2 regions of the Congregibacter litoralis KT71 genome follow, and region 2 is predicted to be linked to the other one. Evidence: predicted binding sites of a transcription regulator. Region 2 holds the regulator's gene; the other holds the start of a gene.

Region 1 (6,450 bases), 700 kb from region 2:
TTGGGTCGGGTGCCGGGCATGGCATCGGGCACCTTGCCCACGAGATCCGGCTGCATTGCAGCACCGCCACCACCGATGGTTTTCAGAGAGGACACATCGCGCTTGGCAAAGTCCGGGTGAATCATCAGCTCCCGGGTCATCATGGGAACGGCGCTGAATGCTGACACCTTCTCACGTTCGATCAAACGCAGGGCTTCCCCCGCATCCCATTTGTACATATGGACCAGACAGCCCCCCACCAGGGTGGCAACCTGCGCTACACAGTTGTTCGCCGTAACGTGAAACAGGGGGGTCGCGACGAGGGCTCTGAGGGGCGCCTCACTACCGGGCGCGGCGGGTTCAACCCCTGCGGCGTAGGCGAGGGCTCGAGGCTGTACGGAGTTAATAAAAGCAACGTTCATCACGTTATTGGTACAGCTTCGATGCGTCAACTGCGCGCCTTTGGGACGACCGGTGGTTCCCGAGGTATAGAAAATACAGGCGTCGGAATCGGGATCTATGGTGACCTCGGGAAGTGTGCCCTCCCCGGCAGCCATCTCATCCCAACTTCTGGCCCAGGCAGAAAAGTCACTTTTAGGCCGCACGGCGATGGCCTGCATCGCCGGGAACTTGTCGCGAATCTCGTCAAAGCGCTGAAGCCGCTCTTCGTCGGCAATAAGCACCTTAGGAGCCGAGTCCTGAAGGGCGTATTCCATTTCGTGGGGAACCCACCAGGCGTTCATACCCACCGCCACCGCGCCCATGCTGGTAATCGCCCAGTAGGCCAGCAGCCACTCGGGATAGTTACGCATGGCGATGGCTACGCGATCGCCGGGGCTTACACCCATTCCTGAAAGCGCCTGGGCGACGGCGGCCACGCGGCGGTGTGCTTCGCTATAGCTGATGCGCTCGTCCTGGTACACCAGGTAATCATTGTCGCCGTGCCCCGCGGAGGCCAGCCACAGATCACGCAGGGAGTTCGGCGCATGAACGTAAGCCAGAATATCGACACCATGAACCTTGGTGCGTTGAACCTCAAACATTTGCCCGGGGGATGTGAACTCGTTCCAGGCTTTCTTCAGCTCTGCGTACATGTGCCCTTCCTGTTTATTGTGATTAGACCAGTGGCGGAGTCAGGGATGAGTCCGCTCGCGGCCCGAGAGAATAGCCGCCCCGCCGCCCATAGACAACTTTTCCGAGGCCTCAGGGAGAGTCCCGCGGCTTGCTCTCAGCAAGATGAATTGCAAGGAACGGCAAGCTCCTGCAAACTCGCTCGCTCGCAGGAAGCCAGAGCGGATTATGAGCACGCAAACTCTCGACCTTGAAGCATTACAGCACTATCTCCAGGACAAACTCCCGGGGTTCTCCGGCAAGCTACGGGCGGAAAAGTTCGCCGGCGGCCAGTCCAACCCCACATTTCTTCTGAGCGACGACTCTCAAAAATGGGTATTGCGAAGAAAACCGCCGGGGGAGCTCCTGGCCTCTGCCCATGCCGTAGACCGCGAATATCGGGTGTTAAGCGCCCTGGAGAATACGGATGTTCCCGTTGCCAGGACCTACCTCCTCTGCGAGGACGAAAGCGTTATCGGCTCCATGTTCTACATTATGGAATTCCTCGAGGGCCGGGTGTTCTGGGACCCGGAGCTACCGGAAGTAGACTCCAAAGAAGAGCGCGCAGCGATTTATGCGGATATGAATCGCGTTCTTGCTGCCCTTCACAGCGTGGACCCCAAGAGCGTCGGTCTCGAAGACTTCGGCAGGCCCGGCAATTACTTTGAGCGACAGGTGGGGCGCTGGACCAAGCAGTATCGCGCATCCGAAACCGAACACAGCCCGGCCATGGAGCGTCTCATTGCCTGGCTGCCGGAAAACATGCCCCAGGACGACGGTCTCGTGAGCCTTGTGCACGGGGACTATCGCCTCGACAACCTCATGTTCCACCCCACGGAACCCCGGGTAATTGGCGTTCTCGACTGGGAACTGTCCACTCTCGGGCATCCCCTCGCCGACCTGTCTTATCAGGTCATGGCCTGGCAAATGCCCGCCGGAGACGGATTGAGAGGCCTCACGGGCTGCGATCGTGCTGCCCTGGGCATTCCTTCGGACGAGGAGTACATCGCAAGCTACTGTGAGCGCACCGGACGAAAGGACATCGCCAACTGGAATTTTTATCTGGTGTTCTGCTTTTTCCGCCTGGCAGCGATTCTCCAGGGCGTGAAAAAACGCTCGCTCATCGGCACCGCGTCCAGCGCCGAGGCCGATGCCAAGGGCGCGCTGGTGGAGCCTCTGGCGGAAATGGGGGTTCGCTACATCGACGTCTGATCCACCGCCCCTGCCCCGATTACCGCCGGGGCGCGGTGTGCGGGTGCGGGTGCGGGTGCGGGTGCGGGTGCGGGTGCGGGTGCGGTGAAAAAGGATCAGGCCGCGTCGCTGACCCCCTCGCTGTCCTTGCCTTTAGCGCCCGATGACCGGGATGAGCGACCCTGACTCTTTGGGGCCTTTTTGGCCACACGCTTAACCGCTTTCTTTCGCGCTACCTTTGTCTTTGGAGCCGGCGCCGGCACCCCTGCGGCCGCGGCTTTCTCCAGCCGCTGAGAACCGGTCTCGCGCATGGCTTCGCGGTCCGAGCGCGTGGGCGCCGGACGTCGCCGCGATGCTCTCGGTCGCTGGTACTGGTCTCCCTGGGGACGCAGATCTCCGTATTCAAAGCGATGAAGAATCTCCTCCATGGTCCGCGATATCTTGGTACAGGTTCGGATGGATTCCACCGCGGGAAACGCGGAGCGCTCACCGGCTTCCATCAGATCCATAAGTTCTTTTTCGGAAAGATGAGCCAGGATCTTGCCGGGATTAAAAAAGCGGAAACTCGGCACGATATTGATATCGCCGCTGTACTCCTGATCCATGAGGGCATGAACGCCATTGAGGAGCAGATTGAAGCGCGGCCAGTTGTCACCCTGGCGCTGGGCCACTCCGCGGTAGAAGTTCAGCATTTCCCGACCCATACCGACACCCAGGGATCCCAGAGCCCGAGTCAACTGACTGCGCTCCTTGCCTCCATTGAGAAACGGTGTGGCAATGGGGTTCACCATGCTGACGATATAGTGATTGGTGCTGTAAAGACGCGACAAACGCTTGGCAGGCAGATCATCGGCGATACTGCCGTCCACCCAGCGTCGCGTGGGCAGATAAGGCTGAGCCTCTCCGTGAACATTTCTCGCCATGAGCGTCACGGGCGGGAAGACGCCGGGCACCGCACAGGACGCCATCACCGCGGAGCGCACAAAGACATTGGGCGAGGTAATCGCATTCAACAGCCGGGAGCGCTGGTGGGGCTCCGCCGGCGCAACGGTGATACTGATTTGCCGGCCGGTTTTCTCGTAGGCTTCCTGAAAGGTCAGATCGGGGATCAGACGCGCAACGATCTGCTCCAGATCGCTCACGTCTATCTGAGGGTTTTTCCCGAAAAACATCCGAGAAAAAGCGCTGGCCTCTTTTTCCGCCTCAAAATGCACATTGGCCGGATCGTAGAACCGCGTGAGTTCCTTGTCCGTGTGGGTTCCCACCACGCCGGCCACGAGGGAACCTGCGCTGGCGCCGGAAATCACCCGCGGCAAGAGATTTTGCTCCAGGAGAGTACGCACTACGCCAAGGTGGTAGAAACCTAAAACACCACCACCGCTGAGCATAAGGGCGGACCGGCCGAAGCAGATATTTGCCCGGTAGAAGAAATCCATTTTTTGCTGGATATCAATCTCTTTGACATTGAGATCGGCGAGATAGCGCAGGGCATCATCAATCTCGTCGATGTACTGCTCAATGAGCTGCTTGGTGCCGAATTTTGCGCGGCGGTAGAGGGAACTGCGCCCCATGCCCCCCATGTTGCCGTGGATACCTTCATTCAGGGTAAACAGAAGTCCCTGATAATCGTTACGCACCCGCAGACTCCGGAGACGATCCAGGCGCAAGCGGATCTGGGCATAGTCATACTGACGGCTCTGATCAACGTGTCGCCAGCGCTTGGCGCCGCTGACCTCGTCATGCTCCTGCGCTGCCTCGGCCCAGTCCTCATAGGTGAGGGCTGCATCCATGGTTTTTTCAATTTTCTTCAGCTTCCGCGACGACATTCATACTCCTAGAGCGCGAACCGACATGGTCCTAGCATACCGCACCTCAGGCACGCAAAAACATTACCAAAGGTAACAAACTACGGGGCATCTACCGAGGCTGCCGGCCGTTTTCAGATGCATTCTGCCACGCCAGACCCTACACTCTTCTAGATTTGTACGGTCTTAGATGGCCTTGGCCGCCCTCCAATTCTCGACAGAAGGATGTTGTCCTTGCGCGCTTACCTCGTCGCTGCCGCACTCCTGGTGCTGATTCTCGGCAGTACCGCCCTTTACATCCAACAGCGCTCTGCCGCTATGGCCTCAGGGAGTTTTGCGGCACCGCCCGCCACTATCGCGGCAGGCACGGCCCAAACCCGGCCCTGGCGGGAAACCATCGATGCCGTGGGCACCATCCGGGCCGCCCGGGGAATCCTTCTCACCGCCGAAACCAGCGGCGATATCACGGCAGTGCACGCCTCCTCCGGCGATAGTGTCGAAGCCGGAGACCCTCTTATCAACATTGACGAGGCCTTCGAAGTTGCCACCCGCACGCGCCTCGAAGCCCGCTTGCGCCTGGCCGAGCAATTGTATGAACGGGATGCCCGGCTGATTAAGGAAAACTCCATTCCCCAGAGCCAGTTGGACCAGTCCCGGTCGGACCTCCAGTCCGCCCGGGGCGAACTCGCCGAGGTTGACGCCGTGCTTCAAAACAAGCGCATCAGCGCGCCCTTCGCCGGTCGCCTGGGTATTTTTCAGGTGCGTCTGGGGGACTACGTGGAAGCCGGTACGCCCCTGGTCACGCTCCAGGACGTCTCACGCCTGGAGGTAGATTTCTCCGTTCCCGATCGCTACGCCCCTCTCATGCAACCGGGCCTGAAAATCGTGCTGCGTACCGCGGCCTTTCCCGATCGTCGTTTTTCCGCAACTCTCCAGGCCGTGGACTCCCAGATCGATGAAAGCACGCGAAATCTTCAGGTACGCGCCAGCGTGGATGAGGGTGACGGCTTGCTCCCCGGCATGTTTGCCAGCCTGATCATCGATCTCGATCGCGAAAGCCGGCGGGTATTCGTGGCAGAGACCGCCGTGAGTTATTCCCTCCAGGGTAACCTCGTGTACGTTATCGAAGAGGATGACGATGGATTGTTCGTAAGTCCCCGCGTGGTAGACATCCTGCCCGCCAACAATGGCGAGGTGGCCATCGTCAGCGGTATCGAGGATGGCGAGCGTATCGTCATCGCCGGACAGAACAAGCTTTATCGCAACGCCCGGGTGCAAATTGACCCCGATGCAGGTATCTGAGCATGCGTTTTACCGATCTGTTTATTCGTCGTCCGGTGCTGGCCGTAGTGCTCAGCGCGCTGATTCTCATCGCTGGTCTGGCATCCCTGGGGAAGATCACACTGAGAGAGTTCCCGGAACTGGAACGCAGCGTTATCTCCGTCACCACCGTGTATCCCGGCGCTAACTCCCGCACGATTCAGGGGTTTGTCACGACACCGCTCCAGGTGAACATCGCAGGCGCGCGGGGCGTGGAGTACATCAGTTCCTCCAGCAACCCCGGCGTATCTGCGATTCAGGTTCATGTTCGTCTGGGCGAAAACACCTCTGATGTTTTGACGGAAGTGATCGCCAAGGTTAACGAGGCGCGGGATGAATTGCCCGACGATATCCTTGACCCGGTGATCTCCACGGCGGGCAGTGGCGACGCGATGATGTACCTGGCCTTTGTCAGCGATCAGATGACACCCTTTCAGGTGACGGACTATCTCCTGCGCAGCGTGCAACCCGAGCTCGCCACGATTGAGGGTGTGGGCAAGGCCGGCATTTTTGGTCGCTATCTGGCCATGCGCATCTGGCTGGACCCCGTGCGCATGGCCGCCCTCAATGTCACGGCCAATGATATCAACGCGGCGATTCGCCGGGATAACGTCATCAGCACCGCAGGTGCTACCGAGGGTGAATGGGTGCGGGTTACCGTAGACGCCGTCACAGGCATGCGCACCGCCAAAGAGTTTCAGAGCCTGGTGGTTCGCCAGGACCGGGACCGCCAGGTCCGCCTGGGCGATGTTGCAGAAGTGGAGCTTGCAGCAGAAAACAATCAGTCAAGGCAGTCCACCAGCGGTCGCGACACGGTATTCATGTCCATCACCACGGCTCCCGACGCCAACCCCCTGTCGGTCTCCGCGGCGGTGCACGAAATTCTCCCGGCGATCGAAGCCAATCTGCCGGCGGATCTCGAAGTCATCATGGACTGGGACAGCTCCGTGGCCATTGATGATGCCCTGCAGGAAGTGATCAACACGCTCCTCGAAGCGGGGGTGATCGTGATCCTGGTGATCTTCCTGTTTTTGGGGTCTATCCG
Region 2 (6,450 bases):
GGCGGGGATTTGCTCAGTCGTATCAAGGGTGTGCGCAAGAAGCTCTCCCAGGAGCTGGGTTTTCTCGTTCACTCGGTGCACATCCGTGACAACCTCGATCTGTCCCCTAATAACTATCGCATCAGTCTTCACGACGTGATTGCCGGTGAAGGTGAGGTGTTTCCCGGCAGGGAGCTGGCCATCAACCCCGGACAGGTGTTTGGTGAGTTGGAAGGCGTTGCCACCAAGGACCCGACCTTCGGGCTGGATGCGGTGTGGATTGATGCGTCCCAGCGGGATGAAGCCCAGACCATGGGCTATACGGTGGTGGACAGCAGCACCGTGATTGCGACGCACCTCAGTCAGATTCTCAAGAACCAGGCCCACGAACTCATCGGGCAGGACGGGGTGCAGCAGTTGCTGGACAAACTGGCGAAGAGTTCACCGAAGCTGGTGGAGAGTCTCGTGCCCGGCTTGATGTCCCTGTCCGAGGTGACGCGGGTGGTTCACAACCTCCTCGAAGAGGGTATCCCCGTTCGGGATATGCGCACCATCGCCGAGGCCCTCGCCGATAACGGGGGCAAGGGTCATGATTCTGACGCTCTCACCGCCAAAGTTCGGGTCGCTCTCGGCCCCGCCATCTTCCAGACCGTCAACGGTACGTCGCGGGAAATGCCCGTAATGGTGCTCGACTCGCAGTTGGAACAGATATTGCTTTCCTCCGTACAGGGAAGTCCCGGTGGTTTGGAGCCCTCGTTGATGGATGCGGTTATTCAGCAGGTGATTCAGGCCTCGGGCAAGCTTGAGGCGGATGGCCACAATCCGGTGCTGCTGGTTGCCAGTAATATCCGGCTGTTTTTGTCCCGGCTTCTCAAGGGGCGGATGAGTAACTTTTACATCTTGGCCTACGAGGAGATACCGCCGAGTAAATCGATACGTGTCGTAGCGACGGTGGGCAGTAACCCCGGGGGTGATGCCAACAGGGGCGCGGACAATGTCGCGGGGGCTGCAACCGCAGCGGCCTGAGATAGAGGTGAGAGACAATGAGAATTGAAAAGTACACTGCAAAAGATAGCCGTAGCGCCATGGCGCAGGTTCGCGCAGAGCTGGGTGCCGATGCCCTGATTCTCGCGAATCGCCGCGTCGCCGGGCTGATCGAAATTACTGCTGCCGTGGATGTGGAGCAGGCGGTAAACGGGGCGACTCCCCGGGCTTCTAAGCGCCCCGCCAGGGAGCGCGAGGCCGTCTCAACACCAACCAACGAAATTCAGCTCAAAGCCCTGGAGCGAGAGCTTCAGCGTCTGCGCGGCATCCTCGACAAGGAGTTGGGGACACGCAGCTGGCAGGAAGCGGCTAACACCCGCGCGCCTCAATCGGTGCTCCGCCAGCGTCTGCTGCGCATGGGCCTGTCGCGAAAACTCGCGGGGGCGCTTCTTGATCACCACGCCAGTGGGAAGCGCGTGGAGGCCGGATGGCGGCAGGTGCTGGCCGCCCTCGCGGAGCGCTTACAGGCCTCAGACCTGGAGCAGTTGCCCGGCAACATCACCGCCGTTTACGGTGGCACCGGCGTGGGTAAAACCAGCACCGTGGCGCGGCTCGCAGGGCGGGATATTCAGCGTCTGGGTCCGGAGATGGTTGGTTTGATTACCCTGGACAATTACCGCATAGGTGCCCAGGAGCAGTTGGCGAGCTTTGCAGATGCTCTGGGGATACCGCTATTTTCCGCCAGCGACCGCCATACGCTCTCCCTCGCCCTGCGCAAAATGCAGGGCCGACGGATTTACATCGATACGGCAGGCATGAGCCAGCATGACGCGAGGCTTCAGGGGCAATATGCGCTTATTCGCGAACTCCGCAAGCCCGTGCGGCATCTCATGGTTCTCGCGGCCTCGGCGCAGCCATCTCAGTGTCGGGCGCTGGCTGCGAACTTTGCGCCCCACACCCTCAGCGGTGCTATCATTTCCAAAGTCGATGAAGCTCAGAGTCTGGGCGGCGTGTTAGACGTTTTGATCAGCTCGCAGCTGCCCGTATTGGGATACAGTGACGGGCAACGGATACCAGAAGATCTCCGTCGGACCGATGGTATGGATCTGGTGCGCCGCGCGGTGCAGCTGACGGAGTTGGGAAACAGCCCAACGGCCGGGCAATCATTGCGGGCGGCGGTTTAAGGACGCGCCATTTTCGGGAAGCTTGCCCTTCCACAAGATGGCGTAAAGAGCAGCGGTGATCAGACAATGGTGGGGATAAAAACACAGTGACGGTCAGCGCAGCCCCGGTCAATGTCATAGCGGTTACCAGCGGTAAGGGCGGCGTTGGCAAAACCAACGTAGCCGTCAACCTGGCAGTGAGCCTGGCTGAGAGCGGCCAGGATGTGTTGCTCTTTGATGCAGATCTTGGTCTGGCCAATGTCGACATCGCTCTCGGTCTCAAGCCCCAATACGATATCCAGCACGTGATTTCCGGGGAGCGCAGCCTCGAAGAGATCCTCATACCGGGTCCCGCCGGCATTCGGGTGATACCGGCGTCTTCCGGTGTTGCCCGTATGGCGGCATTGTCGCCCACGGAGCAGGCAGGTCTTGTCCGGGCGTTCAGTGAGCTGGCGGTGCCCGTGGATACGCTGATTGTGGACACCGGGGCGGGCATCGACAAAACGGTGTTGACCTTCACTGCCGCCTGTCAGGAACTGATTGTGGTGATATGTGACGAGCCAACGTCGCTCACGGACGGTTATGCGCTGGTCAAGGTGCTGAACCAGCACTGCAACCTCAAGCGTTTTCAAGTGCTTGCCAACATGGTGGATAACGATCTTCAGGGTCGTCAGCTTTTTGAAAAGCTGTGCAAGGTGACGGATCGGTTTCTCGATGTGCACCTCGGTTACCTGGGCGCGATTCCCCGGGATGAGTATCTCCGTCGCGCGGTGCGCGCCCAGAAACCGGTGGTCACGGAGTATCCTCGCAGCGATTCCGCGAAGGCCCTGCGCGCGATCAGCGATCGAGTGATGGCACTGCCGCGCTCCCAGGCCGAAGGCGGTCTGGGTTTCTTTGTTGAGCGTCTCATCGAATATCGCAGCGGTAGCGTCTGAGGCATTTATGAGCCGGGTGTCGGCCTATGCAGAGCCTGTGGCGTCCAGCGCCGATGCGCTGGTGCGCGAATTTCTCCCCCTGGTAAAAAAGATCGGTCTGCGCCTTGCGGCCAAACTCCCTGCGGAAATCGAAGTGGATGACCTGATGCAGGTGGGCCTCATTGGTCTCCTCCGTGCACGGGAAAGTTACGATGCCTCGCAGGGCGCCAGCTTCGCGACCTACGCCGGTATCCGTATCAAAGGCGCGATGCTCGATGAGATTCGCGCCCATGACTGGTTGCCCCGCTCGGTGCAGACCCAGTTGAGGCAGGTGTCAGTCGCTATTGAACGCGCCGACGCGCGTCTTGGACATCCCGCGCAGGATGCGGATATCGCCGCTGAACTTGATATGCCCCTGGCGGAGTACCAGCAGCTTTCGGGACAGCTCGCCTGCGCTCGAATGACCCATATTGAGGATAGCGCGGAGGCCGAGAATGCGGTATTGAATACCGTGAATCCCTTTGACGAAGTAGGGGAGGAGGGTTTTCGTGAGGCTCTGGCGGAGTCCGTAGCCCAGCTTCCGGAGAAAGAGCGACTGATGATGTCGTTGTACTACGCCGAGGATCTCAATTTGAAGGAAATAGGAGCAGTACTGGGCGTGTCGGAATCGCGGGTATCCCAATTGCACGGGCAGGCGCTGGCGCGTCTGCGCGTTACCCTCGCACACTGGCGCGCCTAGGGGGCCGGACGTGGCAAAAAAACCGGCAAAGTCGGCAAAGGCCAAAAAGAAAGGCGGATCCACGGGCGTCAGCTTTGATTTTCTGACGCTGCTCGGGGTCACGCTTGCCGTGGGCGCGATCCTCGGGGGGAACTGGCTCGAGGGCGGGCATATTTCTGCCCTCCTGCAACTCACCGCCTTCGTCATTGTTATCGGTGGCACCTTTGGTGCGGTCTTGATTCAGACGCCTCTGAGAGATTTCCGTGGGGCCCTGGGCCGTTTGCGATGGGTCCTCCTCCCCCCGGCCTTTGATCGTGAAGCGGTGCTAGGGAAAACCATCGAGTGGAGCCGTATCGCCCGTCGTGACGGTTTGCTCGCCCTGGAGGAACGGGTGGGCAAGGAGCCGGACAACCTCACCCAGAAGGGCCTGCAGCTTTTGGTGGACGGACTGGAGCCCGAGGCAATCCGCACGGTAATGGACGTAGAGATCGACAACGCCCTGGCAAAAGACGCCCGGGCCGCCAAGGTCTATGAAGCCATGGGAGGCTATTCGCCGACCATCGGTATTATCGGCGCGGTGCTGGGTCTCATCGATGTCATGAACAATCTCTCAGACCCGACGCAACTGGGCGCAGGTATTGCCGTCGCCTTTGTGGCAACGATTTATGGCGTGGGCTTCGCAAACCTGCTGTACCTGCCCATTGCCAACAAGTTAAGGGCGGTATCCGGCGATCAGATGCAGTACCACGAGATGGTGGTCGATGGGATAGCGATGATTGCCGATGGCGATAACCCCCAGACTATTCAGAACAAGCTCGAAGGCTACCTCGACTAGTCATGGCGCGACGCAAGCCTCCCGAGAGTGTCGACAACCACGAGCGGTGGCTGGTGTCCTATGCGGACTTCATAACGCTGCTCTTTGCATTTTTTGTGGTGATGTATTCCACCTCGGCGGTCAACGTGGGTAACTTCCGGGTGCTTTCCGATTCCATCGTGCGGGCCTTTGGCCTCCCGGGCGTGTCCTACGACCCGAGCCGGCCCGATGGGGACGGTACCCAGTCCTCGCGTATCGGACTTCCCCAGCTGGATGCCGAGCGGGATGCGGTGAGGGTGCCTCTTCAGGCCGCTGCAAATAGCGCTTCGACCAATCCCAATGCCGCCCTGGGTGATATTCAGGCGGAGGAAGAGATTGCCGGCGTGGAGACCGCACTGCAAAGTGCCGTGGGGGATTTAGTTGCGCCAGACAGGCTGGCGATAACGGGTAACGATAAATGGCTGGAGATAAAGATACCGGCGCGGATGCTTTTTCCCTCGGGGTCCCGATCTTTGCTCGCCAGCTCTATCCCCATGCTCCAGCGCCTGGCGGAGACCCTGGGTGGCCTGCCCAACGAAGTTGTGGTGCAGGGACACACGGACAACCAGCCTATTCGCAACGGGCAGTTTCCCTCGAACTGGGAGTTGTCTACGGCGCGGGCCGCCGCTGTTGCCCGGGTGTTCGAAGATGAGGGCATAGACCCCTCACGCTTGAGCGCCGTGGGTTTCGGGCCCAATCGGCCCATCACCGATAACCTCACGGAGGAGAGCCGCGCAGAAAATCGGCGCGTGGTGATTCTTGTCCGAAGTGCGCTCCTGAGCCAGGTGGTGGGCGATGGTTGATTCCTCGGGTCCGGGTCCTGTCAATGGCGTGGCGGGCACTCCGCCCCTGCGCAGGCTTCGCCGCAGCGGTGAACGGACAACCCGCAGGCGCCGACAGCGTGAGTCTGAAAATGCGGGTCAGGAGACTCCCAGGGAGCCCCGGGGGCGGAAAGGACGCTTCCTGGACGAGCGCTGTTAGTCGCCGCTTTCCTGGCCGGGGCTGTCCGAGAGTAAGGCTCCCTGTTTTTGCACCACGTGCTGGATCAGCTGCTCCTGAGCCTGAAGATCGTCATCAAAATCGACGCGGATCCAGAAGGGCAGGGCAGCGGAGTCAAGGCGCTCCTCGGAGCTGACCACGGTTCCCGCAATGGAAAGCGTTACCTGGGAAGGCTTCAGAATAATGCTCAGTTGAAGGCGCGTGCCCGGCTCCAGGGACTGGCGTCCCTCAAAGGCGATGCCGCAGCCGCTGAGATTCACCATGCTGCTGTCGTAGGAGTGGACGCCCTCTTCCTCATAGTCCAGCGCCTGGGCCGCAATGACCGAGATTTTGCGGTTAAGCAGGCCGAGGGCCTGGGCGACCATGGGGCTCTCACGCCAGACGGCATTCACGCTTTTATTCAGCTCGCGGTCCAGCTCGGCCAAAAGAGAGCCGGTGCTAATCTCAAGGCCCCCCGTGTCTTCGCTGGGCTGCTGCCCTTCGGGAGGTTCCGGCATGACCTCATAGCGCAGCAGCACCACATCGTTGATGCGGTAGTACTTTCGTCGTTCCATGATCTTGGCTTGTGGTTCGCTCATAGGCTTATTCGATTCCCAGAATGTCCAGGGCGTCTGGATTGATATCGCGAATACTTTTGAGTTCGGATTCTTCGGCGTCTTCGATACCCTGGCGAATAACGATTTCCACGCGGCGATTGGAGGCGCGTCCCTCCACCGTGTCGTTAAAGGTAAAAGGGCGGGTGTCGGCAAAGCCCACAACCATCATGCGATCATCCTTGAGCAAGCCCTCGCGAAGGAGTTCATGGGTTACGGACAGCGCCCGGCTGGAAGAAAGCCCCCA

What was found. The regulator FliA, encoded in region 2, starts transcription of late flagellar genes. The targets are predictions, from matches to a motif close to TAAAGTTATNNNNNNNNCGGCCGATANCC.
Region 1: a site for FliA is predicted at 4,205-4,233, ahead of KT71_RS08290 (DUF3336 domain-containing protein). Genes of this name have one in related genera too.

The regions. Positions count from the first base shown of each region.
Region 1 is NZ_CM002299.1:1,797,916-1,804,365, reverse strand. Features, by position in the region: gene KT71_RS08300 (class I adenylate-forming enzyme family protein) at 1-1,073, opposite strand, end outside; gene KT71_RS08295 (phosphotransferase) at 1,279-2,301, shown strand; gene KT71_RS08290 (DUF3336 domain-containing protein) at 2,397-4,106, opposite strand; gene KT71_RS08285 (efflux RND transporter periplasmic adaptor subunit) at 4,311-5,387, shown strand; gene KT71_RS08280 (efflux RND transporter permease subunit) at 5,390-6,450, shown strand, end outside.
Region 2 is NZ_CM002299.1:1,099,555-1,106,004, forward strand. Features, by position in the region: gene flhA (flagellar biosynthesis protein FlhA) at 1-1,005, shown strand, start outside; gene flhF (flagellar biosynthesis GTPase FlhF) at 1,023-2,147, shown strand; gene KT71_RS05150 (MinD/ParA family protein) at 2,234-3,061, shown strand; gene KT71_RS05155 (RNA polymerase sigma factor FliA) at 3,069-3,779, shown strand; gene KT71_RS05160 (flagellar motor protein) at 3,790-4,593, shown strand; gene KT71_RS05165 (flagellar motor protein MotB) at 4,596-5,414, shown strand; gene KT71_RS20415 (hypothetical protein) at 5,407-5,592, shown strand; gene KT71_RS05170 (PilZ domain-containing protein) at 5,589-6,188, opposite strand; gene KT71_RS05175 (flagellar motor protein MotB) at 6,193-6,450, opposite strand, start outside.